Regions from separate parts of the Actinoallomurus sp. NPDC052308 genome, predicted to be linked through region 1. Evidence: predicted binding sites of a transcription regulator. Region 1 holds the regulator's gene; each other region holds the start of a gene.
What was found. Region 1 encodes LexA, which represses DNA repair genes until DNA is damaged. Its sites were predicted from a motif close to TCGAACANNTGTTCGA; they were not measured.

Region 1 (7,107 bases):
CTCGACGTCCGGGTGGTCGACGTCGAGGACGACCATCTTCGCCGCCCGGCGGGTCGCGCCGCCGGACTTGATCGTCCCGGCGGAGGCGTCGGCGCCGCGCATGAACGACACCGGGCCGCTCGCGGTGCCGCCGGAGGACAGCAGCTCCTTGCTGGAGCGGATTCGGGAGAGGTTGACCCCCGACCCGGAGCCGCCCTTGAAGATGACGCCCTCTTCCTTGTACCAGTCCAGGATCGACTCCATCGTGTCGTCCACGGACAGGATGAAGCACGCGCTGACCTGCTGCGGCGAGGCGGTGCCGACGTTGAACCAGACCGGCGAGTTGAAGCTGAAGACCTGGTTGACCAGGGCGTGCTTCAGCTCGTGGTCGAAGATCTCGGCGTCCTCCTCGGACGCGAAGTAGCCGTTCTTGCGGCCGGTCTCGGTGTACACCCCGACGACCCGGTCGACCAGTTGCTTGAGGCTCGACTCGCGCTGCGGCGTGCCGACCGCGCCGCGGAAGTACTTCGAGGTGACGATGTTGACCGCGTTGACGGACCAGGTGTCGGGGAACTCGACGCCCTTCTGCTCGAAGTTCACCGACCCGTCACGCCAGTTGGTCATGACGACGTCCCGGCGCTCCCACCGGACATCGTCGTACGGGTGGACGCCCGGCCGCGTGAAGACGCGCTCCATCTTCAGGCCCCTGCGACCCGCCTTGCCCCGACGGGCTGAGCCGCTCACCGTCTCCGTCATGACATCCCCCTTCTCGGGCACACCAGGCCCACCTCCAGGATTACCCGTACAGCCCGCGGTCCGGGCGCCGCCCTAGGAACGGGCGTCGCCGCCGGACGCCGCGCGCAGCGATTCGATTTCCTTGGCGAAGTCGTCCAGCGTCTCGAACCCCCGGTAGACGGAGGCGAATCGCAGGTACGCGACCTCGTCGAGTTCACGGAGCGGGCCGAGGATCGCCAGCCCGACCTGGTGCGAGGGAATCTCGGCGTTCCCGGTCGCCCGGATCGCCTCCTCGACCCGCTGGCCGAGCATGGCCAGGGCGTCCTCGTTGACGGGACGGCCCTGACACGCCCGGCGCACTCCGGCGATGATCTTGTCCCGGGAGAACGGCTCGGTGACGCCACTGCGCTTGGCGACCATCATGAGCACCGTCTCCTGGGTGGTGAAGCGGCGGCCGCACTCGGGACACGAACGACGGCGCCGGATGGCGGCTCCGTCGTCGGCCGTGCGGCTGTCGATGACCCTGCTGTCGGTGTGTCGGCAGAACGGGCAGTGCATGGCTCCGGACTCCTCCCCCTGACAGCGGGTCACGCGCGAACTGCGCGAACCTCACCTCGTAACCACAACCTATGGTGAACTACATCCATGTAACTACTAGATGTTGGGGTCCAACCGTAGAGCCCGGCCGGGTGCATCGCAACCCGCATGGGGCACCCGGCGAGAAGACGCCGCTCACAGGGCGATCCGTCGCCCTCATCGGCGTGTCGGACCCTCCCACCCGGGGGCGGCGATCGGCCGCTTCGACCTCGTACATCCTGGATCACCTGCGGAAACGCGACCGACGCCCGTCGCGGTGAGGTCGATCACATCCCGGCCGGCGGCCGGGCGGGTGCGGGCGTCGCGCGCCCCCAAGACTGCCACGGGCGCGCCGGCGCCGCGTCGGCGGGCACCCCCTTCGCGCCGGCCGCGCGAGAGCGCCGATCACGACGAGGCGGCAAGGCGCGGCCGCCAATGGCGCCCTCCTTCCGCGAACCCGGCCCGGGAATTACCTTCGAACATGTGTGCGAACTAAACGCGACATACCCCGGACCGCAAAATTCCACATTTTTCGAACACCTGTTTGATCATTTCCCGCAGAAGCGATAACGTCCCACTACGGGACCGAAATACCGGCGGCGACGCGTCACCGGCAAGACAGCCATCGGAGACACCATGAGCAAGGTTCGGGAAATGCCCGACGGCCCGGGCGACGAGAGCGGCCTGACCGTCCGTCAGCGCAAGGTGCTGGAAGTGATCAGAGACTCGGTGCAGCGGCGCGGCTATCCGCCGTCGATGCGGGAGATCGGCGAGGCCGTCGGCCTGACCAGCACCTCCAGCGTGTCCCACCAGCTCCGGACCCTGCAACGCAAGGGCTTCCTGCTGCGCGATCCCAACCGGCCGCGCGCGGTCGTCGTCCGCATGCCCGGATCTCCGGCCATCGCCGCCGAGGCCGACGGCGAGTCGTACGAGGTCGCCAACGGCCAGGAGGCCCCGACGCGGCCGGCGCCCGCGTACGTCCCGCTCGTCGGGCGCATCGCGGCCGGTGGTCCGATCCTCGCCGAGGAGGCCGTGGAGGACGTCTTCGCGCTGCCGCGGCAGCTCGTCGGCGAAGGCACCCACTTCCTGCTCAACGTCACCGGTGACTCGATGATCGAGGCGGCCATCGCCGACGGCGACTGGGTCGTCGTGCGCCAGCAGCCCGTCGCGGAGAACGGCGACATTGTGGCGGCGATGATCGACGGCGAGGCCACCGTCAAGACGCTCAAGCGCCGCGACGACAAGGTCTGGCTGATGCCGCACAACCCGGCGTACGACCCGATTCCCGGCGACGACGCGACCATTCTCGGGCGCGTGGTGGCGGTCCTGCGGAAGATGTGATCCCGCCCGGGATCCCCGGCGGCGACGCGGCCGTTCCGGGGCGCACGGTGGCGGTCCCGCGGAATACGTGATCAGCCCCGGTTCGGTGCCACGGCACCGAACCGGGGCTAAGGCGTGTCCGACGAATCCCCGTCGGACACGCCCTGGCGCCGATCAGGCAGGCACGATGTTCACGATCTTCGGAGCGCGCACGACGACCTTGCGGACGCCCCGGTCGCCCAGGGCCGCCCTGACCTTCTCCGACTCCAGCGCCAGGCGCTCCAGGTCGCTCTCGGCGATGTCCGGGGACACCTCCAGGCGGTCGCGGACCTTGCCCGCCACCTGGACCACGCAGGTCACCGACTCCTGGACCAGCAGCGCGGGGTCGGCCGTCGGCCAGCCGGCCTTGACCACCGGAGCCGTACGGCCCAGCCGCTCCCACATCTCCTCGGCGGTGTACGGCGCGACCAGCGACAGCATGACCGCCAGGGTCTCGGCGGCCTCCCGGACCGCCGGGTCGCCGGCGCCCGCCCCCGTGTCGATGGCCTTGCGCGCCGCGGAGGTCAGCTCCATCATCCGGGCGATCGCCACGTTGTAGCGGTGCGCCTCGACCAGCCGGGTGACCTCGTCGATCGTCCGGTGCGTCACCTTGCGCAGCTCGACGTCGCCGGTCGCCGGGTCGGCGCCCGGCGCGGACGTCACCTCGGCGGCCACGCGGAAGACCCGCGCCAGGAACTTCACCGACCCCGACGGCGACACGTCCGCCCAGTCGATGTCGTCCTCCGGCGGCCCCGAGAACAGCATCGTCAGCCGTACGGCGTCGACGCCGTACTCGGCGATCTGCTCGCCCAGGTCGACCAGGTTGCCGGTCGTCTTGGACATCGCGGAGCCGTTCAGGATGACCTGGCCCTGGTTGACCAGCCGCTTGAAGGGCTCGGTGAAGTCCACCAGGCCCATGTCGTACAGCACCTTGGTGAAGAAGCGCGCGTACAGCAGGTGCAGGATGGCGTGCTCGACACCACCGGTGTACTGGTCGGCCGGCATCCACCGGCGCACCTTCTCGGCGTCGAACGGCCCGTCCTCGTACCCCGGCGAGCAGTACCGCAGGAAGTACCAGGACGAGTCGACGAAGGTGTCCATCGTGTCGGTGTCGCGCTTGGCCGCGCCGCCGCACTTGGGGCACGAGACGTTGACCCAGTCGGCGGCGGCCGCCAGCGGCGACACGCCCTTCGGGGCCAGGTCGGCGCCGCGCAGGTTGTCCGGCAGGCGCACGGGCAGCTGGTCGTCCGGGACCGGGACCTCGCCGCACGCGTCGCAGTGGATGATCGGGATGGGCGTGCCCCAGAACCGCTGCCGGGAGATCAGCCAGTCGCGCAGCCGGTAGTTGACGGCGGCCTTGCCCAGGCCCTTCTCCTCCAGGATCTCGACGATCCGCGGGATGGCGGTGGACTTGGTCAGGCCGTCCAGGGGACCCGAGTTGACCAGCTCGCCCTCGCCGGGGGTCGCGGCCCCGGTCTCCCCCGGGTCCGCCTCACCGGTGTGCACGACGACGCGGACCGGCAGGCCGAACCTGCGGGCGAAGTCCAGGTCGCGCTGGTCGTGGGCGGGCACCGCCATGATCGCGCCGTGGCCGTACTCGGCCAGGACGTAGTCGGAGGCCCACACGGGGATGCGCTCGCCGTTCACCGGGTTGATCGCGTAGCGGCCCAGGAAGACGCCGGTCTTCTCCTTGTCGGTGGCCAGCCGCTCGATCTCCGTCTCGCGGCGGACCGCGTCCCGGTAGGTCTCGAACTCCGCGCGCTGCTCCGGCGCGACGATCTCGTCGGCCAGCGGGGCGTCGGCGGCGACGACGAAGAAGGTCGCGCCGTACAGGGTGTCCGGCCGGGTGGTGTAGACGGTGATCGGCTCCGCGCGCCCCTCGATCTGGAAGGTGACGTCGGCGCCCTCGGAGCGGCCGATCCAGTTGCGCTGCATCAGCAGCACCCGCTCGGGCCACTCCAGCTCCGCCATGTCGGCCAGCAGCCGGTCGGCGTACTCAGTGATCTTGAAGTACCACTGCGTCAGGACGCGCTTCTCGACCACCGCGCCGCACCGCTCGCAGTGCCCGTTGACGACCTGCTCGTTGGCCAGCACGGTCTGGTCGTTCGGGCACCAGTTGACCTGGCCGCCCTTGCGGTACGCCAGGCCGCGCTCGTAGAAGCGCAGGAACAGCCACTGGTTCCAGCGGTAGTACTCCGGGTCGGAGGTGTGCAGCCGGCGCGACCAGTCGAAGGAGGCCGCGTAGCGCTTGAAAGACTCCGCCTGGGTGTCGATGTTGGTGTACGTCCACTCGGCGGGGTGGGAATTGCGCTTGATCGCGGCGTTCTCGGCCGGCAGGCCGAAGGAGTCCCAGCCGATGGGGTGCAGGACGTTGAAGCCCTTCTGGAGCCAGTACCGCGCCACCACGTCGCCGATCGCGAACGCCTCGGCGTGACCCATGTGGAGGTCGCCGGAGGGGTATGGGAACATGTCCAGCGCGTACTTGCGAGGCCGCTCGTCGGCGGGGTCCTCGCTCGCCGCGAAGGGCTTCAGCTCCTCCCACCGGGCCTGCCACTTGTCCTGGATCGTCCGTGGGTCGTAGTTCTCGTCGGCGCCTGTCATGGTTCCTCGTCTGATTCGCACGGCTTCGGCTGGCGGTGAACCGTGCCCCTGGCATGAGAACGCCCCTCACGCAGGAGGGGCTGCCGCGTCGACGGCTCGGGTCAACGCGGCCGGCTGAGGAGCAGCCGAGATCGCATACCTCAAGACTATCGCAGACGCAAGGACGCCGGGCGGCCGCCGAACGACGCCTCGCTCGGTCGAGGCGTCGTCCGGCGGCCGCCCGGCGTCCCGGGCGCGGCGCGTCAGACGGTGTACGGCAGGTGCTTGATGCCGTTGATGAAGTTGGACAGCAGGCGGTCGGGCTCACCCGTGGCGCGGATGCCCGGAGCCCGGCGGAACAGCTCCCGGAACATCACGGTGATCTCCCTGCGGGCCAGGTGGGCGCCGAGACAGAAGTGCGGGCCGGGGCCGCCGAAACCGACGTGGGGATTGGGATCACGGGTGATGTCGAAGACGTCCGGGTCGGCGAAGACGGTCTCGTCCCGGTTGGCCGACCAGTAGTAGAGCAGCAGCTTGTCGCCGGCCTTGAACTCGCGGCCGTTCAGCTCGGTGTCACGGGTCGCGGTGCGCCGCATCCAGATGACCGGCGAGGCGTACCGCACGATCTCCTCCACCGCGCCCGGAACGTACCGCTCGAAGTCCGACGCGAGCAGCTCCCGCTGCTCCGGGTACCGGGTGAGCAGGTGCAGGCCGTGGGCGATGGCGTTGCGGGTGGTCTCGTTGCCGGCGACGACGAGGAGGATGAAGAACGAGCCGAGCTCCTGGTCGGTCAGCGACTCGCCGTCGATGTTGGCGTTCACCAGCGCGGAGGTGAGGTCGCCGGTCGGCTCCTCGCGGCGCCTGCGGCCGAGCTCCTCGACGAGGTCCTTCAGCGTCTGCCCCGCCTCGAGGAGCTGCAGCGCGACCTGGTCGGCCTCCTCGGAGACGAACTCGGTGTCGGCGCCGGCGAGGATGATGTTGGAGTTGTCGAAGACGGTCTTGTAGTGCGCCTCGTCGATGCCCATCAGGTCACAGATGATCTTCAAGGGGAGCCGGGCGGCGACGTCGGTGACGAAGTCGCCGCCGCCCTTGGCGAGGACCTCCTCGACGACCTGTTCGGCGACGGCCTGGACCTGGTCCTCGAACCGCTGGATCATGCGCGGCGAGAACGCGCGCGAGACGATCCGGCGGATCTTGGCATGCCGCGGGTCGTCCATATTGATCATGGAGCCGAAGTACTCGCCCAGGTCGGCCGGCATGTCGTTGATGTTGATCGCACCCTGCCCGGAGCAGAAGTCGGCCGGCCGGCGCGAGGCCTCGACGACGTCCGCGTGGGTGACCAGCGCGTAGTACCCGGGCCCCGCCGGCACGAACGACAGCTCCGGCTCCCGGAAGAACGCCGGCCGCGGCAGCCCCCGCAGCGTCCGGAACGCCGCATGACGCTCGTCGAGCGGGCTCGCCCAGAAATCCCACTCGGTCAGATCGATCCCGTCGGGCCGGGTCTTCTCCACGCCGCTCCTCCTCGACTAGAACGCGATTCTGCTCCATTCTGCCAAAGTAAGCACTTACACCGCACCGGTTCGTACGGGTCGATCGTCGGCCAGCCAGTCCAGGATCAGCCGCTCGACCTCCCCGGGCCGCTCCAGATGCGCGAAGTGCCCGGCGCCGGCGACGAACGCCGACCGCGAACCGGGCGGGAGATGCCCGTCGACGTCTCGGGCGAGCCCGGCGTCCAGGCAGCCGTCGGCCGCCCCGTGCAGATAGAGGATCGGCCGCTCGCCGACGCGTTCGGCCGCCTCCTGTTCGGCGGCGTACGCGGGCAGGTGCCGGGACGGGTCGAGCATCGCCCGGTAGTAGCCGATGGCGGCGGACAGGTTC
Region 2 (7,107 bases), on a different contig from region 1:
CAGGGCCAGTCCGAAGGCCGCGGTCGACTTGCCCTTGCCCGGCCCCGTGTGGACGACGACGAGGGGCCGGTTGCGGCGCTGCCGAGTGGTGAGCCCGTCGTCGGGCACCTGCGACGGTTTTCCCTGCGGCATGTCAGTCCTTCCCGGAACAGTGGCGGAGCGAGGTCACGGCGACGGTGGCGCGGCGGGTCACGGCGACGCCGGGGAGACCGGTCACGGCGACGGTGGCGAAGCCGGTCACGGCGACGGCGGGGAGGCGGGTCACGCCGCGGCCCGGTGGTCGTGGACGACGCCGGTGAGGGCGTCGGCGGCCAGCTCCTCCAGGCGCACGGCCTCGGCGCCGAGCCGGGCGGCGATCCCGCCCGCGAGCCCGAGGCGCACCGGGCCGCGCTCGCAGTCGACCACGACGGAGGTGACACCGCGCAGCAGGTCGGCGGCGCGCAGCGCGTCGGCCGGCGAGCCGTGCGTGGCCCGCCCGTCGGTCACCAGGACGAGCAGGGGGCGGCGCGCGGGGTCGCGCAGGCGTTCGGCGCGCAGCAGGTCGGCCGCGCGAAGCAGGCCGGCGGCCAGCGGAGTACGGCCGCCGGTGGGCAGCGTCTCGAGGCGGCGCGCCCCGGCCTCGACGGAGGAGGTCGGCGGCAGCGCCAGCTCGGCGGACGTGCCGCGGAAGGTGATCAGACCGACCTTGTCGCGACGCTGGTAGGCGTCGAGGAGGAGGCTGAGCACGGCGCCCTTGACGGCGCGCATCCGCTGCCGGGCGGCCATCGAGCCGCTGGCGTCCACGACGAACAGCACCAGGTTGCCCTCCCGGCCCTCCCGGACCCGCTCGCGCAGGTCGTCGGAGCGGACGACGAGCCCGGGACCGGAGCGGCCGCGGGCGCGCTGGTGCGGGGCCGCCGCGAGGAGGGTCGCGGTCAGGTGGACCGAACGCGTGCCCGGCCGCGCGCCGGTCGTCCGGCCGTACGGCGTCCGGGCCCGCGAGCGGCGGCCGGGCGCGCCTTCGCCGAGGCCGGGGACGGTGAAGACCCGCGTCCGGTACACCGCGTCGGCGGGCGCCGGCTCCGGGGAGTCCCCCCGGGCGCGCTTCCCGGAGCCCTCGCCGGACTCCTCGCCGGACAGGGCCTGCTCGATGTCGACCGGCGCCCCGTCTCCCGGCCCGGCCGGGTCGCCGGGTCCGTCCGGTCCGCCGCCGGGTCCGTCCGGTCCGGGGTCGTCGGGGTCGGGGTCTTCGGGGTCCGTTCCCGAGTCCGGCTTCGCGTCCGTCTCCGGGGCCGACTTCGGGTCCGGCCCGGTGCTCTGCTCGGGGACGAGGTCGGGCGCCGTGTCCTCGCCGAACCCGGGATCCTGCGGCTCCGCGGAGTCGTAGCCGCCGGTGTTCTCCAGGACCTCGTCGAGTTTGTCCTCGTCGAGGCCGGGCGCGTCGAAGGGGTCGCGGCGGCGCCGGTGCGGGAGGGCGAGACGGGCGGCGACGCGCACGTCGTCCGCGGTGACGACCGTACGGTCGTGCCAGGCGGCGAGGGCCATCGCGGCGCGCGCCATCACGATGTCGGCCCGCAGCCCGTCCACCTCGAACGCCGCGCACACCGCCGTGATCTGCCGCAGCGCGCCGTCGGGCAGGACGACGTCGGGCAGCCGGGCGCGGGCCTGTTCGATCCGCCAGGCCAGCTCGGTCTCGGCGCGCGCCCAGTCGGCCGCGAACCCCGCCGGGTCGGCCTCGTACGCCAGGCGGCGACGCACGACCTCGGCCCGCTCCTCCGGGTCGCGGGTGGCGGCCACCTCCACCGTCAGCCCGAACCGGTCGAGCAGCTGCGGCCGCAGCTCGCCCTCTTCGGGGTTCATCGTGCCGACGAGCAGGAACCGCGAGGCGTGCCGGACGGAGACGCCCTCACGCTCGACGTAGGAGTGGCCCATCGCGGCCGCGTCGAGGAGCAGGTCGACGAGGTGGTCGTGCAGCAGGTTGACCTCGTCGACGTACAGCACGCCGCGGTGCGCGGCGGCCAGCAGGCCGGGCTGGTAGGCCTGGACGCCCTCGGTGAGGGCGCGTTCGAGGTCGAGCGAGCCGGTCAGGCGGTCCTCGGCGGCGCCGATCGGCAGCTCCACGAGCCGGGCGGGCCGCACCTGCCCGCCCGCCCCGTCGCCGTGCGGCCCGTCGGGGCACCGCGGGTCGGGCGCGTCGGGGTCACAGGAGAACCGGCAGTCCGTCACCACCGCGACCTCCGGCAGCAGCGCGGCGAGCGCCCGCACGATGGTGGACTTCGCGGTGCCCTTCTCGCCCCGGACCAGCACTCCGCCGACGGCCGGGGAGACCGCGTTGATCAGGAGGGCGAGCTTGAGGTCCGCCATCCCGGTGACGGCGGAGAACGGATAGGTGTTCACCCGGTGGTCGTCCTTTCCTCGGGTTAACGCGCCCGTAGGTGGCCTGGCAATCGGCGGCCGGAGTCTCCTGGCTCCCGGATCACCGCCCGTCCTCGGCCTTCCGGCTCACGCCGTGGCCAACACCCGAGGAAGGACTTCCCGGTCACAGTTGCGCGACAGCCCCGGATTCGCACCGGGTTCCTCCGCGTACCGCCGGAGGACAGCATGACATATCCGGCCTGACGCGCGACACCGCAGGTACGGCCGTCGTCCGTGATCCGGCGCACGGGATGACAGGGCCGCCGCGGCCGGGCGCACGGCGGGTGCACGTTATCGCGGGACGGCCGGACGCTGCCGGGAGAGCGGCGATCTGCTTGAATAGAACCTGTTCTATTTTCGGGCTGGGAGGCGTGCGGATGAGGCTCGGCATCAACGTCGGCTACTGGCAACGGAATCCAGAGGACGCGACCGAGACGGTGCTCGCCGCCGAGCGGCTCGGCTACGAGTACGTCTACACCGCCGAGGCGTACGGCTCGGACGCCTTCACCACGCTCACCTGGTACGCCGCGCGGACCTCGCGCATCAAGCTGGGCACCGCGGTGGCCCAGATGTCCGCCCGCACGCCCGCCGCCACCGCCATGCACGCCCTGACCCTCGACGCGCTGTCCGGCGGCCGGCTCACCCTCGGCATCGGCGCGTCGGGCCCGCAGGTGGTGGAGGGCTGGTACGGCGTGCCGTTCGCCCGCCCGCTGGAGCGCACCCGCGAGTACGTCCGGATCCTGCGGGAGGTGTGGCGGCGCGCGGAGCCGGTCACCTCCGCCGGCCCGCACTACCCGCTGCCGCTGCCGGCCTCCGCGTACGCGCCGGGCCGGGTGACCGGCCTCGGCAAGCCGCTCAAGTCGATCGTCCACCCGGTGCGCCCGGACATCCCGGTCTACCTCGGCGCGGAAGGCCCGAAGAACATCGCCCTCGCCGCCGAGATCGCCGACGGCTGGCTGCCCCTCTTCGTCGACCCCACGCAGATCGAGACGGTCTTCGGCGCCTCACTGGCCGGCCGCCGCGAAGGCTTCGACATCGCCGCCACCGTGACGACGATCGTCACCGACGACCTGGCGGCCGCGCTGGAGTTCGCCAAGATCCCGCTGGCCTTCTACATCGGCGGCATGGGGGCCAGGGACCGCAACTTCCACCTGGACCTGATCGGACGCCTCGGGTACGCCGAGGAGGCCGCGCGGGTGCAGGAGCTGTTCCTGGCGGGCCGGCGCGACGAGGCGGTCACGGCGGTGCCGGACGAGCTGGCCGACTCGATCTCCCTCCTCGGCCCGATCGGGCGCATCAGGGAGCGGCTCCGGCTCTGGCAGGAGTCCCCCGTGACCACGCTCCTCATCGCCGGCGTCAAGGACGAGCCGACCCTCAAGGCGATCCGCGACCTCGTACAGCCCTGACCGACCGCCCACCCGCCCGGCGACCCGCCGGGTCGAGCCGGGCGCGCGGGTCCGTCAGCTCCAGGCGCGGGACAGCATCCACGTGCCGGTCGCCTGGTCGTGGCGCAGTTCGTACACCCCGACCGTCCGGTCCGGGGTCGCCTCGACGCGCCAGAACTCGCGCTCGCCGCCTTCCGGGGCCTCGGGATGGCGTTCGTGCCACCAGTCGCGGGTGGTGACCCAGCGGTCCAGCACCCGCAGGACCGTGTAGAGCCGACCGCGCCAGACGAAGCGGGAGGGCCTGCCGTCGGTGAGCCAGACCTCGACGGGGTCGCCGTACACCCGGCTCATCGCCCGCGACCCGGCGCGTCCGTACACCTCTCGGGTCCATCGCTCGCTCCGCCCACGCGGGCCGCCCACCTCTCGGATCGGTGACAAGGAGTGAACCTGGGGGAAGGCAGGCGATAGATTCGAACATATGTTCGACATGATAGTCAAGGCCTCGGTGCCGCGTCGCAGCAGGTGGGTGGCGTCGCGGCAGGCGGCGTCCCGGCCGCGAGCCCGGCCGGGAAGCGCTGAGCCTCCTCGACGACACGCCAACCCGGGAAACGGCGCCCCCTTCGACCGCGAAGCCAGGGCGGCGTCAGCGCCTGGCATCAGCGCCCGGCGTCAGCGCGGCGGCGTCAGCGGCCGAGGGTCCGTGCGATCAGCTCGGCGGCGCGGGCGGGGTCGTCGGCGTCGGCCTGGCCGCCGCCGGCCCACAGGAAGGACCATCGGATCCGGGACATCGGCATGGCGACCACCAGCAGTCCGCGCCCGCTGGCCGGGTCCACGACGCGCAGCATCAGATCCTCGGTCAGGAGCCCTTGCAGGCCGCGCGCCTCGACTTCACGGGCGAGCGCCTCCAGGTGGCGGCGCCGCGGCCCGGTCCCGGGTCCGGAAGTGGCGGCCATGGGATGCCACCCCTCTCGCGCTTTGGACGATACGACAGGAAGGGGTACGCCCTAGGACGTTAACCAGGTAAGGTGCCTATCCGGTGGCAAAAGGTGCCCAGATGGCAACGGTGAGTGACTTTCCCTGTCAGGATGTCCTGCCCCCGTTTTACGTGCAAGTATTTTCGGACCAATAGATCAGACGGATTCGGCATCACCCGTGCACAGTTCAACGGCCCTGGCGCGGCCCAGGCGAGGGTTTCGGCCCCAGCCACCGCCGCCCACCACCGGTCCCCATTCTCCTCGCAATACGCGCAGGACGCTCGCCATGGAGGTGCCCCATGACCGATGGCCGTAGCCCCACCGTCCGCCGCCGCCGGCTGGGCATGGAACTGCGCAGACTCCGGGAGGCCGCCGGCCTCATGATCGAAGACGTCGCGAAGCACCTGGAGTGCTCCATGTCGCGCGTCAGCCGCATCGAGACCGGCAAGTCCGTGGCCCGCATCCGCGACGTACGCGACATGCTGGACCTGTACGGCCTGCCCGAGGGCTCGCAGCGCGACCAGCTCCTCGGCCTGGCCAAGGACGCCCAGCAGCGCGGCTGGTGGACCGAGTACGAGGCGGTCCTGTCCGCGTCGGCGGGCCTGGACACCTACATCGGACTGGAGGCCTCGGCCGCGTCGATTCGAACGTTCCAGACCCATCTGGTGCCCGGTCTGCTGCAGACCGAGGAGTACGCCCGCGCGTTGATCAAGGCGGGCCGGCCCGGGGAGACGCCGGAGAACGTCGACCGGCGCATCGCCCTGCGCACCCGCCGCCAGGCCATGCTGCGCGATTCCGGCTCGCTGGAGCTGTGGGCCGTGCTCGACGAGGCGGTGCTGCGCCGGCCGATCGGCGGGGTGCCCGTGATGCGGTCCCAGCTGATGCGGCTGCTCGAGGCCGGCGAACTGCCGGGCGTCACCATCCAGGTGCTGCCCTTCGCCCGTGGCGCCCACCCCGGCGTCGACGGCGCCTTCACGATCATCGGCTTCCCGGACCCCACCGACCTGGACGTCGTCTACATCGACTGCCCCGCCGGGAACATCTTCCTCGAAAAGGAGAAAGACGTCCGCCGTCACACGACCTGGTTCGACCATCTGCGGGCCGCCGCGTTGCCACCCGACGAGTCAGCCGAGTTCATCACGGCAACGGCGGACGAGTTCAAGAATGCGTCCCCGTACCCACGGGGGTGATTCACGCACCAGGAAGGAGACCAGGGGATGAGTGGCCACCCCGATCTCATAGACGTCGGCTGGCGGAAGAGCAGCCGTAGTTCCAACAACGCCGACTGCGTCGAGGTCGCCGTGCTCGGCGACGCCTCCGACGACTGAGCCGGCACGACCCGAAGACGGCCGCGGGAGTCCCGCTCCCGCGGCCCACGGCCCGCCGAGGGCCGACGGCGGTCGGCGGACGTCGGGGAGACGGGGTTAGGGTCGCACCATCCGTGTCGCGCAAAGGAGACCGCATGCTGCCCTGGTCGGCCGACCTCGCCGGACGCATCGACGAACACGAGTTCACCAGCGAACTGCTGAGCGGCAACCCCCTCGGCGACCCGCATCGGCGGCCGCTGTGGGTGTACGTCCCGCCGGGGTACGACGACGAGCCCGACCGCCGCTACCCCGCCGTCTACGTGATCCAGGGCTACACCGGGTACCTGCCGATGTGGCGCAACCACACGCCCTGGCGGCAGCCCTTCCCCGAGCTGGCCGACCAGATCTTCGCCCGCGGCGAGGCCCCGCCCGTCATCGTCGTGTACGTCGACGCCTGGACGGCGCTGGGCGGCAGCCAGTACCTCGACTCCCCCGCCACCGGGCGATACCACTCCTACCTGTGCGACGAGATCGTGCCGTGGGTGGACGCGCACTACCGGACGCTGCCCGACCGCGACCACCGCGGGATCAGCGGCAAGTCCAGCGGCGGCTACGGCGCGATGATCACACCGATGCTGCGGCCCGACCTGTTCGGCGCGCTCGCCACCCACGCCGGCGACGCGCTCTTCGAGGTCTGCTACCGCCCGGGCTTCCCCACGCTCGCCCGCCTGCTGCGCGACTCCTTCGACGGCTCGATCGAGAAGTTCCTCGCCGACTTCCGCGGCCACCTCGCGGGCACCAAGGAGACCGACTTCCCGCTCATCGAGATCTACGGCTACTCGTCGGCGTACTCCGCCGACGAGGACGGCACCGTCCACCTGCCCTTCGACGACACCGGCGCCGTCATCCCCGAGGTCTGGGAGCGGTGGCTGGAGCGCGACCCGGTGCTGATGCCGCGGCGTCCGGAGTACGCCGAGGCGCTGCGCTCGATGCGGGCCGTCTGGATCGACGCGGGCACCAAGGACGAGTACCACCTCGACCTGGGCG
Region 3 (7,107 bases), on a different contig from region 1:
ACATCTCGTCGCTCCAGGTCAGGCACACGTCGCCGAGGAGGATCGCCGCGCCCGCGCCGAACGCCTCGGCCGAACCACGCCACCCCGACGCGGCGTGCAGCGCCTCGAACCGGCGGTGCGCGGAGGGCTGACCGCGCCTCGTGTCGCTGCCGTCCATGACGTCGTCGTGGATCAGCGCGCTGGCCTGCAGGAGCTCGAGCGAGGCCGCCGCGGCGAAGATCTCCGGGCAGTCCCCGCCGCCGGAGCCGCGCCAGCCCCAGTAGCAGAACGCGGGACGCAGCCGCTTGCCACCCGCGAGCAGCGCGTCGAGCGCCGTCACCATGGGCGCCAGGTCGTCACCGAGAGTGCTCAGCATGGGGCGCTGCCGGTCGACGAAGGCATGCAGCGCCGCGTCGACCTCCTTGCGTACGCGACTGGGGGCCATGAAGTCGAGACTAGTGGTCCTCGAGGCTCGCCCCGTTACGCTGGTCTGCATGACCTTCGCTCGCCCCACGATCCGGGAAGTGCTCGCCGCGGGCGAGCCGACCTTCTCGTTCGAGTTCTTTCCCCCCAAGACTGAGCAGGGCGCCCGCAATCTGTGGCAGGCGATCCGCCGCCTCGAGGTGCTGCGTCCCACGTTCGTCTCGGTGACGTACGGCGCCGGTGGCGGCACCCGCGACCGGACCGTCGAGATCGTCGAGCGGATCGCGATGGACACGACCCTCACCCCGGTCGCGCACTTCACGGCCGTGAACCACTCGATCCGTGAGCTGCGGCAGCTGGTCGGCCGGTTCGCCGCCGTCGGCGTCCGGGACCTGCTGGCGCTGCGCGGCGACCCGCCCGGCGACCCGATGGGGGAGTGGGTCAAGCACCCCGAGGGCGTGGAGTACGCCGAGGACGTCGTCCGGCTGATCAAGTCGTCGGGCGACTTCAGCGTCGGGGTCGCCGCGTTCCCGTACAAGCACCCGCGGTCGCGGGACATCGAGAGCGACACCCAGTACTTCGTGCGGAAGTGCCAGGCCGGCGCCGACTACGCGATCACGCAGATGTTCTTCCAGGCCGAGGACTATTTGCGGCTGCGCGACCGCGTCGCCGCGCGCGGCTGTGACGTGCCGATCATCCCGGGCATCATGCCGGTGACCCAGCTGAGCACGATCGAGCGGTCCGAGCAGCTGTCCGGTGCTCCGTTCCCGCGGGAGCTGGCCGAGCGGTTCGAGGCCGTCGGCGACGATCCGGAGGCGGTGCGCCGGCTCGGGATCGAGCAGGCGGCGGAGCTGTGCCGGCGTCTGCTGGCCGAGGGCGCGCCGGGCATCCACTTCATCACGTTCAACAAGTCGACCGCGACGCGCGAGGTCTATGACCGCCTGGAGCTCAGCGGGAGCCGCGCGCCCATGACCGCGTAGAGCGGGCCGCCGCCCGGAAACCGGAAAGCGGTGAGCAGGTCCGTCAGGCCGAGCGAGCGGTACAGGTTCCGGGCGGGCGTCTCGGCGTCCAGCGTGGAGAGCACGACGGTGCGCTCCGGGCGGTCCGCGCACAGCGTGGTGATCAGGCGACGGCCGAGCCCCTGGCCCTGGCTGTCGGGATGGACGTGGAGCTCGGCGACCTCGAACGTGTCACTCATCCACGCGCGGGCGTGCTCCGGGCCGCCCACCTCGGCGAGCGCGGCGTGGACGACGTCGTGCCACCACTGGCCGGGCTCGCCGTGAAAGCCGTACGCGAAACCGGCCACGTCGCGCCGGCGCCCGGCCACGAACGCCCGGAAGCCGGGGTACGCGGCGTGGCGCTCCATGATGGTGCGCCGGCCCGGCATCTGGTCGACGGGCGGCTCCATCGCCGCGGCGTACGTCGCCAGCATCGCGTCGAGCCTCCGGAAGAAGCCGCGCCGGTCGATCTCCCGTATCTGCGGGGTGGTCTCCCGCCGGGCTCCGAAAGCTGATTTCACGTAGCTCACTTTGGTAGATAAGGCGGGACTTTTGACAGTGCGTCGTAAATGTCCCACAGAATCTGGGCGGCCGCCTGTTTGAGACGACCGCGCTCCGTCTCCAGTTCACGCTGCCAGGTGCGCGCGGCGGGCCCCACCCAGGCGTCGCCGACCGTGCGGATCGGCGGGTCCAGCGCCGCCTCGAGCGAGTGGGCACTCGCGTACGCGCGCTCGTACGCGGCGAACAACTCGACGTACGCCGGATTCGGCTGCTGCGCCGGATCGCCCGGCGACGCGGCCGTCGCCGTCGGCGGTCGTACGGTGGCCGGCGCGGGCGGATAAGCACTCATGGACCCTCCTCAGTCGGAGAGATGACCAGAGGCGCTGTGCCCATGCTGCGCTCGCTCATGCGTCCTCCTTCATCGGAGGGGCGACCGGAGGCGCTGTGCTCATGATTCGCTCGCTGCGCTCGCTCATGTGTCCCTCCCGGCGTCGGCCTCGGGCGCCGGATGAGCGGCGCCCGCGGCCCGGCCCGGCGCGCCGTCGGTCACCGCGCCGTGGCCGCCCGCCGCCGCGTGATGGGCGAGGTCGTGGCCGGCGGCGGTGTGACCGGCCGCCGCGTGCGGGGCCGTCGGATCGGCGGGCGTCGTATGGGCGGGCGTCATATGGGCGGCGAGCGCCTGCAGCACCATGGATCCGGGGTGGGCCGCGAGCGCCCGGTGTACGGCCTCGGAGTGGCGCGCGTGCAGCTCGGCCGCCGCCTCCGGGTCCGCCGCCGCGGGACGGATCATCGCCTCGTGCGGAGGGTCCGGTGTTGGGATCCGGTGCCCCGGTGGCGCCGCGACCAGGTGCGCCAACCCGATGTGCCCGAGGGCGACCTTCGCGCGCCGGTCGAGCCCGGCGTGCTCCAGCAGGCGGACCGCGTCGTCGTGCACGCCCTTTCGGGTCGCCTCCTCGAGGAGCTCGCGCAGCCACTTCTCGGACATTCGCAGGTGATGGCTGGCGAGGCCCAGCGACTCCCGGACCGCCGCCAGACGCGCCTGGCGACCGAGCGCGGCACCGATCAGATCGGCGGCGCCGGCCGGGCCGAGGCGTGCGTAGAGGCCCTTGGCGTAGTCCGGGTCGTCGGCGTCGGCGGTCAGCCGCTTCCAGACGGCGACCGGGATCGGGCGGCCGGCCGCCAACGCCGCGTGGATCGCGGCGGCGTCGGCGGACCCCGCTCTGGTCGCGGCGTGCGCGTCGGGGAAATGGCCGACGGAGTGTCCCGCCCCGGCCGTCGTGGTACCGCCCGAGCGGTCGCCGAGGTGGCCGGTGCCGACCCGCGGCATGTCGGCGGCGCCCTTGCTCAGGTGGGCGATCGCGTAGCTTCGCCGCCGGCTGAGCATCCCCGGTTGGGCGCGGGCCCAGCTCTCCACCGCCGCCGCCTGATGCAGACCGGTACGCGGGACGCTCGGGGGCAGCGCGGCGTTCGTGCGCAGCCAGGCGGTGATGGCGTTCGACGCACTCGTCATCTGCTGGATGAGCCGAGCCATCGCGGCGGTGTCGATGCCGACGAAATTCTTGTCGCGTGCCGCACTGGCGCGCAGACCGTCCTGTCCAGCCATGGGGCACCCGCTCCGGAGAGTGCGCTTGAGCCTCAGGTGACCGTTGTATCACCGCCTTTCGGCGGTTGTCCCCGGTGACGCGTGCACGATCGGGTCACGGACCGTCCAGGTCCGGTCACGGCGGAGCGATGGACGAGGGCTTCGGGACGGCGGCGATCAGTCGACGTCGGTGGGCGTGCCGCCGGTGAGGCGGAGCAACTCCTCGTACGAGGTGGGGAAGATGGTGTGCGGATGCCCGGCCGCCGCCCAGACGACGTCGTGCTTGGCCAGCCACGTGTCGACCAGGGTCCGGACCGGCTCCGGGTGCCCGAGGGGCGCCACCCCGCCGATGGGCTGTCCCGTCGCCGCCCGGACGAACTCCGGGTCCGCCCGCTTGATCTTCGCCGCGCCGATCCGCTGGGCCAGCGCGGTCGTGTCAACGCGATGCGCGCCGCTGGTGAGGACGAGGAGGGGCTCGCCGTCGGCGGCGAAGATGAGGCTGTTGGCGATGGCGCCGACGTCGCAGCCGAGCTGAGCCGCGGCCGCGACCGCGGTGGGCGCGGCCTCGGGCAGTTCGCGGACCTCTCCGGTGGCGCCCAGTTCACGCAGGCGGGCGGCGACGTGTTCGACGTTGGGATGCATGGCAGCACCTTACGGCCCGGGGTGACGAGGGGGGTAAGGGGTTTCGAACTGCGGAGACACACCTATTCGAACACGTTGACGAATGGAGTCGTGGCCGCTTTACTGAGATGCATGCTCGAACCTGTGTTCGAGTGCGGCGTGGGACTCGCGGCCCGCGCCGAGGGGATCGTCTCGCGGGCAGCGCGATGCCGGGCGGGATGCGACGGCCGGGCGGGGCGAGGGGAAGCGCTTCGCCCGGCTCCCCCTGGGCCCTCGGGCCCGCCGAGCGGAAGGAGGCATGTCATGTCCGCAAGGTCGTCCACTGCCGTCCCACTGCATCCGACACCCCGGCGCAGGCCCGCCGCATCGGCGATGTCACTCCTCCAGACAGCGCGCCGCGGGCTGATCGAGGCCGCCGAGTCGGCCGCCCCGGCGCTGCGCTACGTCGCGGCGCACCTCGCGGCGCTCCGCGCCGCCGCCGCCGTGCTCGCCGAGCGAGCCGACCCCGGATCCCGGACGCGCGGCAGGCCGCGCAGCGTCTGGGTACTGCTGCCCGAGGCCGAGCCCGCGCTGCGCGAGTGGGCGGCGTTCTTCGCCGCCGGCGCCGACAAGCGCGCCGCCGCGGAGGCCGGCCTGCCACGGGCGGTCACCGCGGACGAGGCCGACGAACTGCTGCACGACGCGGAGATCTTCGTGTCGCTCGTCGAGACCACCCTCGGCGTCCCGGGCCAGCCCATGCTGCCCGCCGCCGGCTGAGACCGTTCCAGAGAGGGGCTCCGCACGCGGAGCCCCGGTCGACGCCCGCGGGTCCCGCCGCTGACCTCCCCCCGAAGCGGCGGGCCCCGCGGCGTCCCCACCTCGCGCCCCCGACACCGCCGTCGTGCAGCGCCACCCCCGTCCTGCACCGCCGCTCCGTCGTCCCGGTGAGCCACCGTGTCCGGCGACGCTCATCCGCGACTCCGGCGGGCCGACGGGCGGCGACGGTGTCCGTACACGGCCGGCCGGATGGCGGACCGAATGCTCGGTGATCACAGGGACGAACCAGGTTGAACGTCGTATCCCGACTGTGGTGGAGGCGCCTTCACCGAGCTCTCCGCTCGTCCGTGCTGGCGGGTACCTGGGTGCGGCGCGCCTCGGATGACGAGCCGAATGCTCGGGGTCGGGGGGACCGGATCGACTTGAACTCCGCATCCCGCATGTGATGCGGCGGCCTTTGCCGAGCGTTCCACCTGTCGGCGTGGCTGCGCGGAACTGGGGGCGTTCGTCCGGCCGATAGGGGAGCGGCCGTACGGCGGCGCGGCGGTGGCATCACCTGAGCACTTGAGCGCGCACAGATCACTGGCGGGTGCTTCTCCTAGGGCGCAGTCAATGCCAGTGATCAAGGCGCCTCGATGCCTCGTGCGATGTGCGCCGAATGCTCGGCGACCGTGGTACTGCGGTGCGGTGACGTCGCCTCAATACGTGCCGATCACTGGCGGGTGCTGCTGCTAGGGCGCGGGCAATGTCGGTGATCATGGACGGGCGACTCGCGTCGATGGCGGCTGGGCCGCGCCGGGTCGGCCGCGACTTCGGTGGGGGCATGGGGGCCAGTGGCCGACCGCGGGTGGGGCGGTGACGGGCGTGGTCGGCTCTGGCCTGACGGGCGGCGACGGGTGCGCCGACCGTCGGTGCCTTGGTCACTTGTGGATGCTGCTGCTACGAGCGGCCAATGCCTACCGGCGGCTGATGCCTACGAGTGGCCGATGCGGGTGATCAAGGGTGGGCCGTGGCGGACGCTTGGCGGGGCCTTCGGGTGGGTTGTCGTATGAAGAAACCCGCCCGGTGGGGTACCGGACGGGCTCCGTCACGACGCATGGCTCATGCGGCAGCCCGGAGGGGCCGCATGATCCGGGAGGTGGATCAGAACGCTTCGACCGCGCGGCGTGCCTCAGGGTCGAGGACGCCCCAGCCGATGAGTTCCTCTGTGAGCTCCGTCGGTGACTTGTCGTAGATCACCGCCAGCGAACGCAGGTCCTCCTGCCGGATGGACAGGACCTTTCCGTTGTAGTCGCCCCGCTGGCTCTGGATCGTCGCGGCGTAACGGGCGAGGGGACCGGCCTTGTCCTTCGGAAGCTGCTGGAGTCGCTCGAGGTCGATCACGAGCTTGGGCGTCGGGCCCAGAGGGCTCGGCGCGGCTCCGCCCGGGAGCAACTCGGACACCGGCACGCCATAGAACTCGGCGAGCTCGGCCAGCTTCTGAACGGTGACGGCGCGGTCGCCCCGCTCGTACGAACCCACGACGACGGCCTTCCAGCGGCCACGGGATTTCTCCTCCACGCCATGCAGGGACAGGCCCTGCTGGGTGCGGATGGCGCGAAGCCTCGCGCCGAGAGCCTTTGCGTATTCAGACGGCATCGTGCGGCCCCCAGGCTCACTTTCTCGTCGTCGATATGGCCCCGGGAGGGGGACCCGGACGGGTGGTTCCCGCCTGCCCCGAGACGGGTGTGCCGGTGGGGCGCACTCTCAGCCGGCCGGGGGGCCGACTGCCCGAGGGGTCCATCTCCTGGGATGGTTACGGACAGTGACGGTAAAACGGGTAGCGCTCCAGGTCAAGCTGATTGGAAAAAAGCGGCGAAACAGTCGGCGTCCGCGGGGGCTCCGAAGAGGGGCTCGGAGAGCGCGAAAACCCTTGCGCACCGGGGCTCGCGGGGCCTGGTGACCACGCGTCGCGCGGGTCGCCGACCGCCGGGTAAAAGCTTGCCATACCCACGGCCCGGCGTCCGGCGGCTCGCTTGCGCAGCGTCGTCACCAGCGTAAACGTGCTGGTCCCGGTGTCAGGGGCAGAGTACCGGGGCTGCTAACGTGAGAGCGCCCGACGTCCTTTAAGACCCGTCCAGAGAGGCGGGAAAGGAGGTTATCGAGGTGAGTGCTGCCTCCGTGCCCGCGCACGGACCGTCACCCGATAGTGATGTGAGTCACAAGACCGTTCTCGAGGCCCCCGACATCCGGCGGGCGCTCACCCGG
Region 4 (7,107 bases), on a different contig from region 1:
ACGGATTGAAGGTCGCGCTCGTGCTCGCCACCAGCGCCGGCGGCGTGGGACGGCACGTCCGGTCGATGGCCGACGGCCTGCGGGCGCGCGGCGCGAAGGTCGTCGTGCTCGGGCCGGCCTCGGCCGACACGCTGTTCGGCTACACCGAGTCCGGTGCGGGCTTCGCCCCGGTGGAGATCGCCGACCGCCCGCACCCGGTCGGCGACGTGCGGGCCGTGGCCCGGATCCGGCGCCTGACCCAGGACGCCGACGTCGTTCACGCGCACGGGCTGCGGGCCGGAGGGCTGGCCGCGCTCGCCCGCCTCCGTACCGTGCCGGGCCCGCTGCGCCTCGGCTCGGCGGGCCCGCCGCTCGTCGTCACGCTGCACAACGCGTCGATCGCGGGCGGCCTGACCGGCGCGGCGTACGCGACGCTCGAACGTGTCGTCGCCCGCGGCGCGACCGAGGTCCTGGGCGTCTCCCCGGACCTGGAGGAGCGGATGCGCGCGCTCGGCGCGCGCTCGGTGGGCCCCGCCCTGGTGCCCGCCCCGGCCATGCCGCCCTCCGAGGACCCCGCGGCGCCCAAGCGGATCCGCGCGGAGCTCGCCGCCGGGGACAGCCCGCTGGTCCTCACGGTGGCGCGCCTGGCCGAGCAGAAGGGGCTGCCCACCCTGCTCGACGCCGCCGCCGGGTGGGCCCGGCTCGATCCGCCGGCGCTCGTCGTGATCGCCGGTGACGGCCCTCTGGAGGGGGAACTGCGCGACCGGATCGCGGAGGAGAAGCTCCCGGTCCGGCTGCTCGGCCGCCGTACGGACGTCCCGTCCCTCCTCGCCGCGGCCGACGTCGCCGTCCTGCCCAGCGTCTGGGAGGGCCAGCCGCTGATCGTGCAGGAGGTGCTGCGCGCCGGGCGGCCGCTCGTCGCCACGAGGGTGGGCGGCGTCCCCGGAATGGTGGACGACGCGGCGCTCCTGGTGCCTCCGGGGGACGCCGGAGAACTCGAACGCGCGGTGCGCCGGGTGCTGGAGGACCGGGCGCTCGCCGATCGGCTCGCGTCCGCCGCGGCCGAGCGGGCATCCCGGCTGCCGACCGAGGACGACGCCGTCGATCAGCTGCTGTCGGTCTACGCCCGCGTGATTCGGACCACCCGCTGACGACGTCTCGGGTACGAGAAAGGTTTGCCTTTGTATATAGTCAGTCAGCAGGAGGGGAGTATTCCTTCGCGGCAGTGTCGTCACCACGGTCCCAGGAGTCTCATGCGGCCCGGTGCTGTCGGCCCGCACCGATGAGTGAGGGCGGAAGAGACCTCCGGGGCCGTAGCCTGCCACCGGAGGAAAATCTCTCGTGAACGTCACGTTTTGGGCCTGGGGCCTCACGCTGCTGGGTCTTCTCGCGTTCATCCTGTTCGACCTGTGGGTGGTCGACCGGGGTAAGCCGCGGGACTTCTCGCTGCGGCAGGCGAGCGCCTGGGTGACGTTCTACGTGCTGTTGGCGATCATCTTCGGCATCGGCCTGTTGTTCGTCGTCGGCGCCGACTATTCGGCTCAGTTCTTCGCCGGTTACCTCACCGAGTACAGCCTCAGCGTCGACAACCTGTTCATCTTCTACGTCGTCATGGCGCGGTTCGCCGTGCCCCGCGCCAACCAGCACAAGGTGCTCCTGATCGGCATCATGATCGCGTTGGTGATGCGGGGCATCTTCATCGCGGTCGGGGCCGCCGCGCTGTCCCGCTTCGAGTGGCTGTTCTACATCTTCGGGGCCTTCCTCATCTGGACGGCCTACGGTCTGGTGCGCGGCGAGCCCGACGAGGACGAGTACGAAGAGAACGTCCTGGTCCGCTGGATCTGCCGGGTCGTCCCGACGACCGAGGACTATCACGAGCACCGGATGACCGTCCGCATCGACGGCAAGCGCCTCATGACGCCCATGCTGATCGTGATGGTCGCGATCGGGTCGACCGACCTGCTGTTCGCGCTGGACTCCATCCCGGCGATCTTCGGGCTCACCAAGGAGTCCTACCTCGTCTTCACCGCCAACGCCTTCGCGCTCATGGGGCTGCGGCAGCTCTACTTCCTCCTGCGGGGACTGCTCGACCGGCTCGTGTACCTCAGCAAGGGACTCGCGGTCATCCTGGCGTTCATCGGCGTGAAGCTCGTCATGGAGGCCATGCACACGACCTGGTTCGAGAGCGTCCCGGAGATCTCCACTCTCACCTCTCTCGCCGTCATCGGGGTGACGATGCTCGTCACCACCGTGGCCAGCCTCCTCAAGACCGAACGCCGCGCCGCGCCCGGCGGTCCGGACACCGCCGAGGACCCCGAGAAGGCTCAGGCCGGGAGGCCGGACAAGGGCGAGGAGCCCGGAGAAGCCGGGCGATCCGGAGAAGCCGGGGCGCTCGAGGACACCGAGGATGCCGGGCCGGCCGGAAAGGCCGGAGAGCCGGGGCCGTCCGGGGAGGCCGACTCCGGTGGGCCCGTCGTTCCCGGGCAGGCGCTCCCGGACGCGGCCGGACGCGAGCGGGATCCCGAACCGGACGCCGCCCCGCATCCGAACGGCAGCCTTCCCCCGGCCCCCGAGACGGAGGCCGACGCGCACGACGCCCAGGCCGACGCCGACGCCGACACGGGGGCGGGACGTACCCGTCGCTGACCGGCGGCCGTGACCTCCGCGCCTTTTCGGGCGGATCACCTTCCGACCCCTGTACCGTGATCACAGGGGATGACTCTGGGGAAGGTTCGCATGCGCTCGCCCTCGGTGGTGCCCGCGGTGACGCGGACGATCTCGGTCGTGCTGGCGGTCGCCGCCGTCGGCATCCTGGCGTTCACCGCCCTCGCCGATCGCGACGGCCGGCACGGCGGCCGCGGAGCCGCGGCGGCGCGGTCCCGACCCGCGACGCCGGTCGCCGAGTCGACGATGCCCGGCAGCATCGACCTGCCGCCCACCAGCGCACCGGCGACGCCCCGGGTACGCACCGCCGACGCCAGGACCTGGCTCCGGGCGCTCGCCGGCAAGTGGACCCAGGACACGGAGAAGAACTACTTCCAGTTCCAGCCCGACGGCACCGGTGAGTGGGTGGCGTTCGGTCAGAAGCTCTGGAGCGGCAAGGCCACCCCACGCGACGCCACGACGTTCGACCTCTCCGACCGGAGCGGCCAGGGCGCCTCGTACTGGCAGGTCAAGCTCGTCAGCGGCGGAAGGGAACTGTTCTTCGCCGGCACCCAGCGGACCTACCGCAAGGCATAGCGCGGGCCGCCGGGGCCCGGCCGGGGCGACCGGTGATCCGGCCGTGTGGGCGCCGGGGCCCCGCCGGTCAGTCGCCCGGGCTGGCGGCCAGGCTCTCGAGGACGTCGAGGGCCGCGACCAGTGCCGTGCGCTGCTCGGGCGACAGGGTGCCGAGCCGCTCGACCAGGAACGCCGACCGCTCGGTGCGCAGCCGTTCGAGCTGGCTGCGGCCCTCCGGGGTGATCTCCAGCAGGGTCGCCCGCCGGTCGTCGACGTCGGGAGTGCGACGCAGCAGGGCCTGCGCCTCCAGGGAGGCCACCAACCGGCTCTGCGTGGGCGCGCTGACGCCCTCGTGGGCGGCCAGGTCGCCGAGGCGCACCGGACCCAGCGCCTCCAGGCTCGACAGGGTCGACGCCTGGCTCGACGTCAGGGTCCGGGGGCCGTACTGGCGGACGCGACGGCTCAGCCGGCCCAGCGTCATGCGCAGCCGTGCCGCGAGCTCCACGTCCGTCATGCCCTCGGTCTCGGCCGCCGGCCTGGTCACGCCCGTCATCTGTTCCTTACCCGGCTCGCGTCCCGGACGCGCTGGTCACGCGCGTCTCCTTCCATCATCCCCGCCCCGCGGCGGCCGGCATGCCCGAACGTCCGCGAAACCATCGGGACGAGCGTCGAACACGCCGATCCGCAGAGGTCGGCGGGATGTATCCGGGCAACGTCTCAGGAACGGTGATCGTGGCGCAATGTGATCGGGATCACCATCCCCGGGCGCGCCACTCCGGAAGGTGCGGGCGTTCGCGGCCGAGGGTGGTGTCCTTGCCGTGGCCGGGGTAGACCCACGTCTCGTCCGGGAGCACGCCGAACACGCGCTTCTCCAGGTCGTCCATGAGGCGGTTGAACAGCGTCGCGTCTCCCCAGGTGTTCCCCGGGCCGCCGGGGAACAGGCTGTCGCCGGTGAACAGGTGCGGCGTGTCGCCGTCGTCGTACAGCAGCGCGATCGATCCGGGTGTGTGCCCGCGCAGGTGGATCACGGACAGGGTGTGCTGCCCGACCCGGACGGTCTCTCCGTGCCGGACCGGCTCGGTGACCGGCAACGGCAGGGCCTCGGCGTCGTCGGGGTGGGCCACGACCGACGGGTGGGTCGCGTCGACGACCGCGCCGAGCGCGCCCCAGTGGTCCTGGTGCCGATGGGTGGTGACGACCCGGGAGAGCGGGGCGTCGCCGAGGAGCTCGAGCAGGCGCTCCGGCTCGCTGGCGGCGTCGATCAGTACCTGTTCACCGGTGGCCGTGCAGCGCAGAAGGTAGGCGTTGTTGTCGAAGGGCCCGACCGCCAGCTTGGTGACGGTCAGACCGGGCAGCTCGCGTACGTCGGGCGGGCCACCGACCTCGACGTTGCCTGTGTAGGACACGCACTCTCCTCCCATCGGCGCTCGGGCGCACCGCGCCTGCCTGCCATCCTTTCACTCCCACCACGCGCCGCGCGCTCGGCGGACCCGGAAGACGCCGGCCTGCGGGTGCGCCCGGAAGTAGTCTTCGATCATGGAAGACGACCTGCCGATCTGTCGCACCTGCGGGGTGCAGTACGCCGCTCCCCGGCCGGACTGCCCGATCTGCGAGGACGAGCGGCAGTACGTCGGGTGGGACGGCCAGCGGTGGACGACCCTCGCCGAGCTCCGCGCCGCCGGGCACCGCGGCAGGGTCGCCGAGGAGGGCCCCGGCATCGCCGGGATCGGCGCCGAGCCGCCGACCTCGATCGGCCAGCGCGCGCTGCTGGTGCGGACGCCGTCGGGCAACGTCCTCTGGGACATGATCACCTATCTCGACGAGGACCTTCTCGCGCAGGTCGCCGCACTCGGCGGCGTCGACGCCATCGCGATCAGCCACCCGCATTTCTACGGCTCGATGATCGAATGGGCGCACGCGTTCGGCGCGCCCGTCTACATCCACGCCGCCGACCGGGACTGGGTGGCCCGGCCGGACGACTCGATCGTCTTCTGGGAGGGCGAGACCCGGGAGATCGGCGACGGGCTGACGCTGGTCAACGCGGGCGTGCACTTCGCGGGCGGCCAGGTGCTGCACTGGCGCGACGGCGAGGACGGCGGGGGAGCGCTGCTCACCGGCGACATCTTCACCGTCGTCCCGGACCGCCGGTACGTGAGTTTCATGTACAGCTACCCGAATCTGATCCCCGAGCGCCCTCGGATCATCCGCCGCGCGCTGCGCCGGATGGAGCCGTTCGCGTTCGAGCGCGTGTACGGCGGCTGGTGGGGACGGGTCGTCGCCGCCGACGGGGCCGCTGCCGTCCGGCGGTCGGCCGCGCGCTACCTCGAGCACGCCCTCGACGACGGGCCCGCGTGAAGCCACCGGCGTGAGGTAAAGCCACAGGGGCCTCAGGCGTTTCGGTGGCGATCTCTCTTCGAACACGTGTACGGTTTCGGTGCGACGAGGGACCGCCGTGCGAGGGCTTTCGGAAGAAAACCGGCCTGTCCGCTCGTTAGCCTGAAGCTGACTGCCTCCACCAGGCTCTAGGGGATAGCGAATACGCCGTGGCTGACCGTCTCATCGTGCGCGGAGCGCGTGAACACAACCTCAAAGACGTCTCACTCGATCTTCCGCGCGACGCGCTGATCGTCTTCACCGGCATGTCCGGCTCCGGTAAGTCGAGCCTCGCGTTCGACACGATCTTCGCGGAGGGCCAGCGCCGCTACGTCGAGTCCCTCTCGGCGTACGCCCGTCAGTTCCTCGGCCAGATGGACAAGCCCGACGTCGACTTCATCGAGGGCCTGTCCCCGGCCGTGTCGATCGACCAGAAGTCGACCTCGAAGAACCCGCGCTCGACGGTCGGCACGATCACCGAGGTCTACGACTACCTCCGGCTGCTCTGGGCCCGTATCGGCCACCCGCACTGCCCGGTCTGCGGCCGCACGATCTCCAAGCAGACGCCGCAGCAGATCGTCGACCGGGTCATGGAGTTCGACGAGGGCACCCGGTTCCAGGTGCTCGCCCCGGTGATCCGCGGACGCAAGGGCGAATACCTCGAGCTGTTCCGCGAGATGCAGACCAAGGGCTTCTCCCGCGCCCGCGTCGACGGCGCGCTCGTACGCCTCGATGAGGCGCCGAAGCTGAAGAAGTACGAGAAGCACGACATCGAGGTCGTCGTCGACCGGCTGAGCGTCAAGGAGAGCGCCCGCCGCAGGCTCGCCGACTCGATCGAGACGGCGCTCGTGCTCTCCGGGGGCACGGTCGTCCTCGACTTCGTCGACCTGCCCGAGGACGACGAGCAGCGCGAGCGGATGTTCTCCGAGCACCTCTACTGCCCGTACGACGACCTGTCGTTCGACGAGCTCGAGCCGCGGTCGTTCTCGTTCAACTCCCCGTACGGCGCCTGTCCCGACTGCACCGGCCTGGGCACCCGCATGGAGGTCGACCCGGAGCTGCTCGTCCCCGACCCGGAGAAGACCCTCGGCGAGGGCGCGATCTCGCCCTGGTCCAACGGCCACATCAGCGACTACTTCCTGCGGCTGCTCGGCGCGCTCGGCGACGCGATGGGCTTCGACCTGGACACGGCCTGGGAGCGGCTTCCCGCCAAGGCCCGCAAGGCGATCCTGCAGGGTCACGACACCCAGGTGCACGTGAGCTACCGCAACCGGTACGGCCGGCAGCGGTCGTACTACACGACGTACGAGGGCGTGATCCCCTACGTCCAGCGGCGGCACTCGGAGGCGGAGAGCGATTCCAGCCGGGAGCGGTTCGAGGGGTACATGCGGGAGATCCCCTGCCCGTCCTGCGAGGGGAAGCGGCTCAAGCCCGTCGTGCTGGCCGTCACGGTCAACGACCGGTCGATCGCCGACGTCGCCGCCATGCCGATCGGGGAGTGCGCGAAGTTCCTGCTCAACATGGAGCTGAGCGAGC

Region 2: the regulator LexA is predicted to act here: its motif matches at 4,250-4,265, upstream of AB0L00_RS37165 (DUF6504 family protein).
Region 3: the regulator LexA is predicted to act here: its motif matches at 4,241-4,256, upstream of AB0L00_RS33995 (SAV_6107 family HEPN domain-containing protein).
Region 4: the regulator LexA is predicted to act here: its motif matches at 5,612-5,627, upstream of uvrA (excinuclease ABC subunit UvrA).

The regions. Positions count from the first base shown of each region.
Region 1 is NZ_JBFAUM010000003.1:120,369-127,475, reverse strand. Features, by position in the region: gene AB0L00_RS11910 (vitamin B12-dependent ribonucleotide reductase) at 1-735, opposite strand, end outside; gene nrdR (transcriptional regulator NrdR) at 808-1,272, opposite strand; gene lexA (transcriptional repressor LexA) at 1,927-2,631, shown strand; gene leuS (leucine--tRNA ligase) at 2,785-5,250, opposite strand; gene AB0L00_RS11890 (cytochrome P450) at 5,493-6,740, opposite strand; gene AB0L00_RS11885 (alpha/beta hydrolase) at 6,795-7,107, opposite strand, start outside.
Region 2 is NZ_JBFAUM010000026.1:72,516-79,622, forward strand. Features, by position in the region: gene cobO (cob(I)yrinic acid a,c-diamide adenosyltransferase) at 1-132, opposite strand, end outside; gene AB0L00_RS37150 (hypothetical protein) at 134-265, opposite strand; gene AB0L00_RS37155 (putative cobaltochelatase) at 262-2,376, opposite strand; cobalamin riboswitch at 2,437-2,559, opposite strand; gene AB0L00_RS37160 (LLM class F420-dependent oxidoreductase) at 2,772-3,800, shown strand; gene AB0L00_RS37165 (DUF6504 family protein) at 3,855-4,130, opposite strand; gene AB0L00_RS37170 (hypothetical protein) at 4,463-4,732, opposite strand; gene AB0L00_RS37175 (helix-turn-helix transcriptional regulator) at 5,053-5,943, shown strand; gene AB0L00_RS37180 (DUF397 domain-containing protein) at 5,971-6,081, shown strand; gene AB0L00_RS37185 (alpha/beta hydrolase-fold protein) at 6,216-7,107, shown strand, end outside.
Region 3 is NZ_JBFAUM010000021.1:42,289-49,395, reverse strand. Features, by position in the region: gene AB0L00_RS34025 (polyprenyl synthetase family protein) at 1-424, opposite strand, end outside; gene metF (methylenetetrahydrofolate reductase [NAD(P)H]) at 474-1,382, shown strand; gene AB0L00_RS34015 (GNAT family N-acetyltransferase) at 1,334-1,921, opposite strand; gene AB0L00_RS34010 (hypothetical protein) at 1,927-2,250, opposite strand; gene AB0L00_RS34005 (hypothetical protein) at 2,374-3,504, opposite strand; gene AB0L00_RS34000 (YbaK/EbsC family protein) at 3,661-4,125, opposite strand; gene AB0L00_RS33995 (SAV_6107 family HEPN domain-containing protein) at 4,408-4,860, shown strand; gene AB0L00_RS33990 (transcriptional regulator) at 6,004-6,498, opposite strand; gene pyrR (bifunctional pyr operon transcriptional regulator/uracil phosphoribosyltransferase PyrR) at 7,054-7,107, shown strand, end outside.
Region 4 is NZ_JBFAUM010000004.1:498,985-506,091, reverse strand. Features, by position in the region: gene AB0L00_RS16955 (glycosyltransferase) at 1-1,130, shown strand, start outside; gene AB0L00_RS16950 (TerC/Alx family metal homeostasis membrane protein) at 1,321-2,625, shown strand; gene AB0L00_RS16945 (hypothetical protein) at 2,716-3,219, shown strand; gene AB0L00_RS16940 (MarR family transcriptional regulator) at 3,287-3,742, opposite strand; gene AB0L00_RS16935 (MBL fold metallo-hydrolase) at 3,951-4,604, opposite strand; gene AB0L00_RS16930 (MBL fold metallo-hydrolase) at 4,735-5,553, shown strand; gene uvrA (excinuclease ABC subunit UvrA) at 5,742-7,107, shown strand, end outside.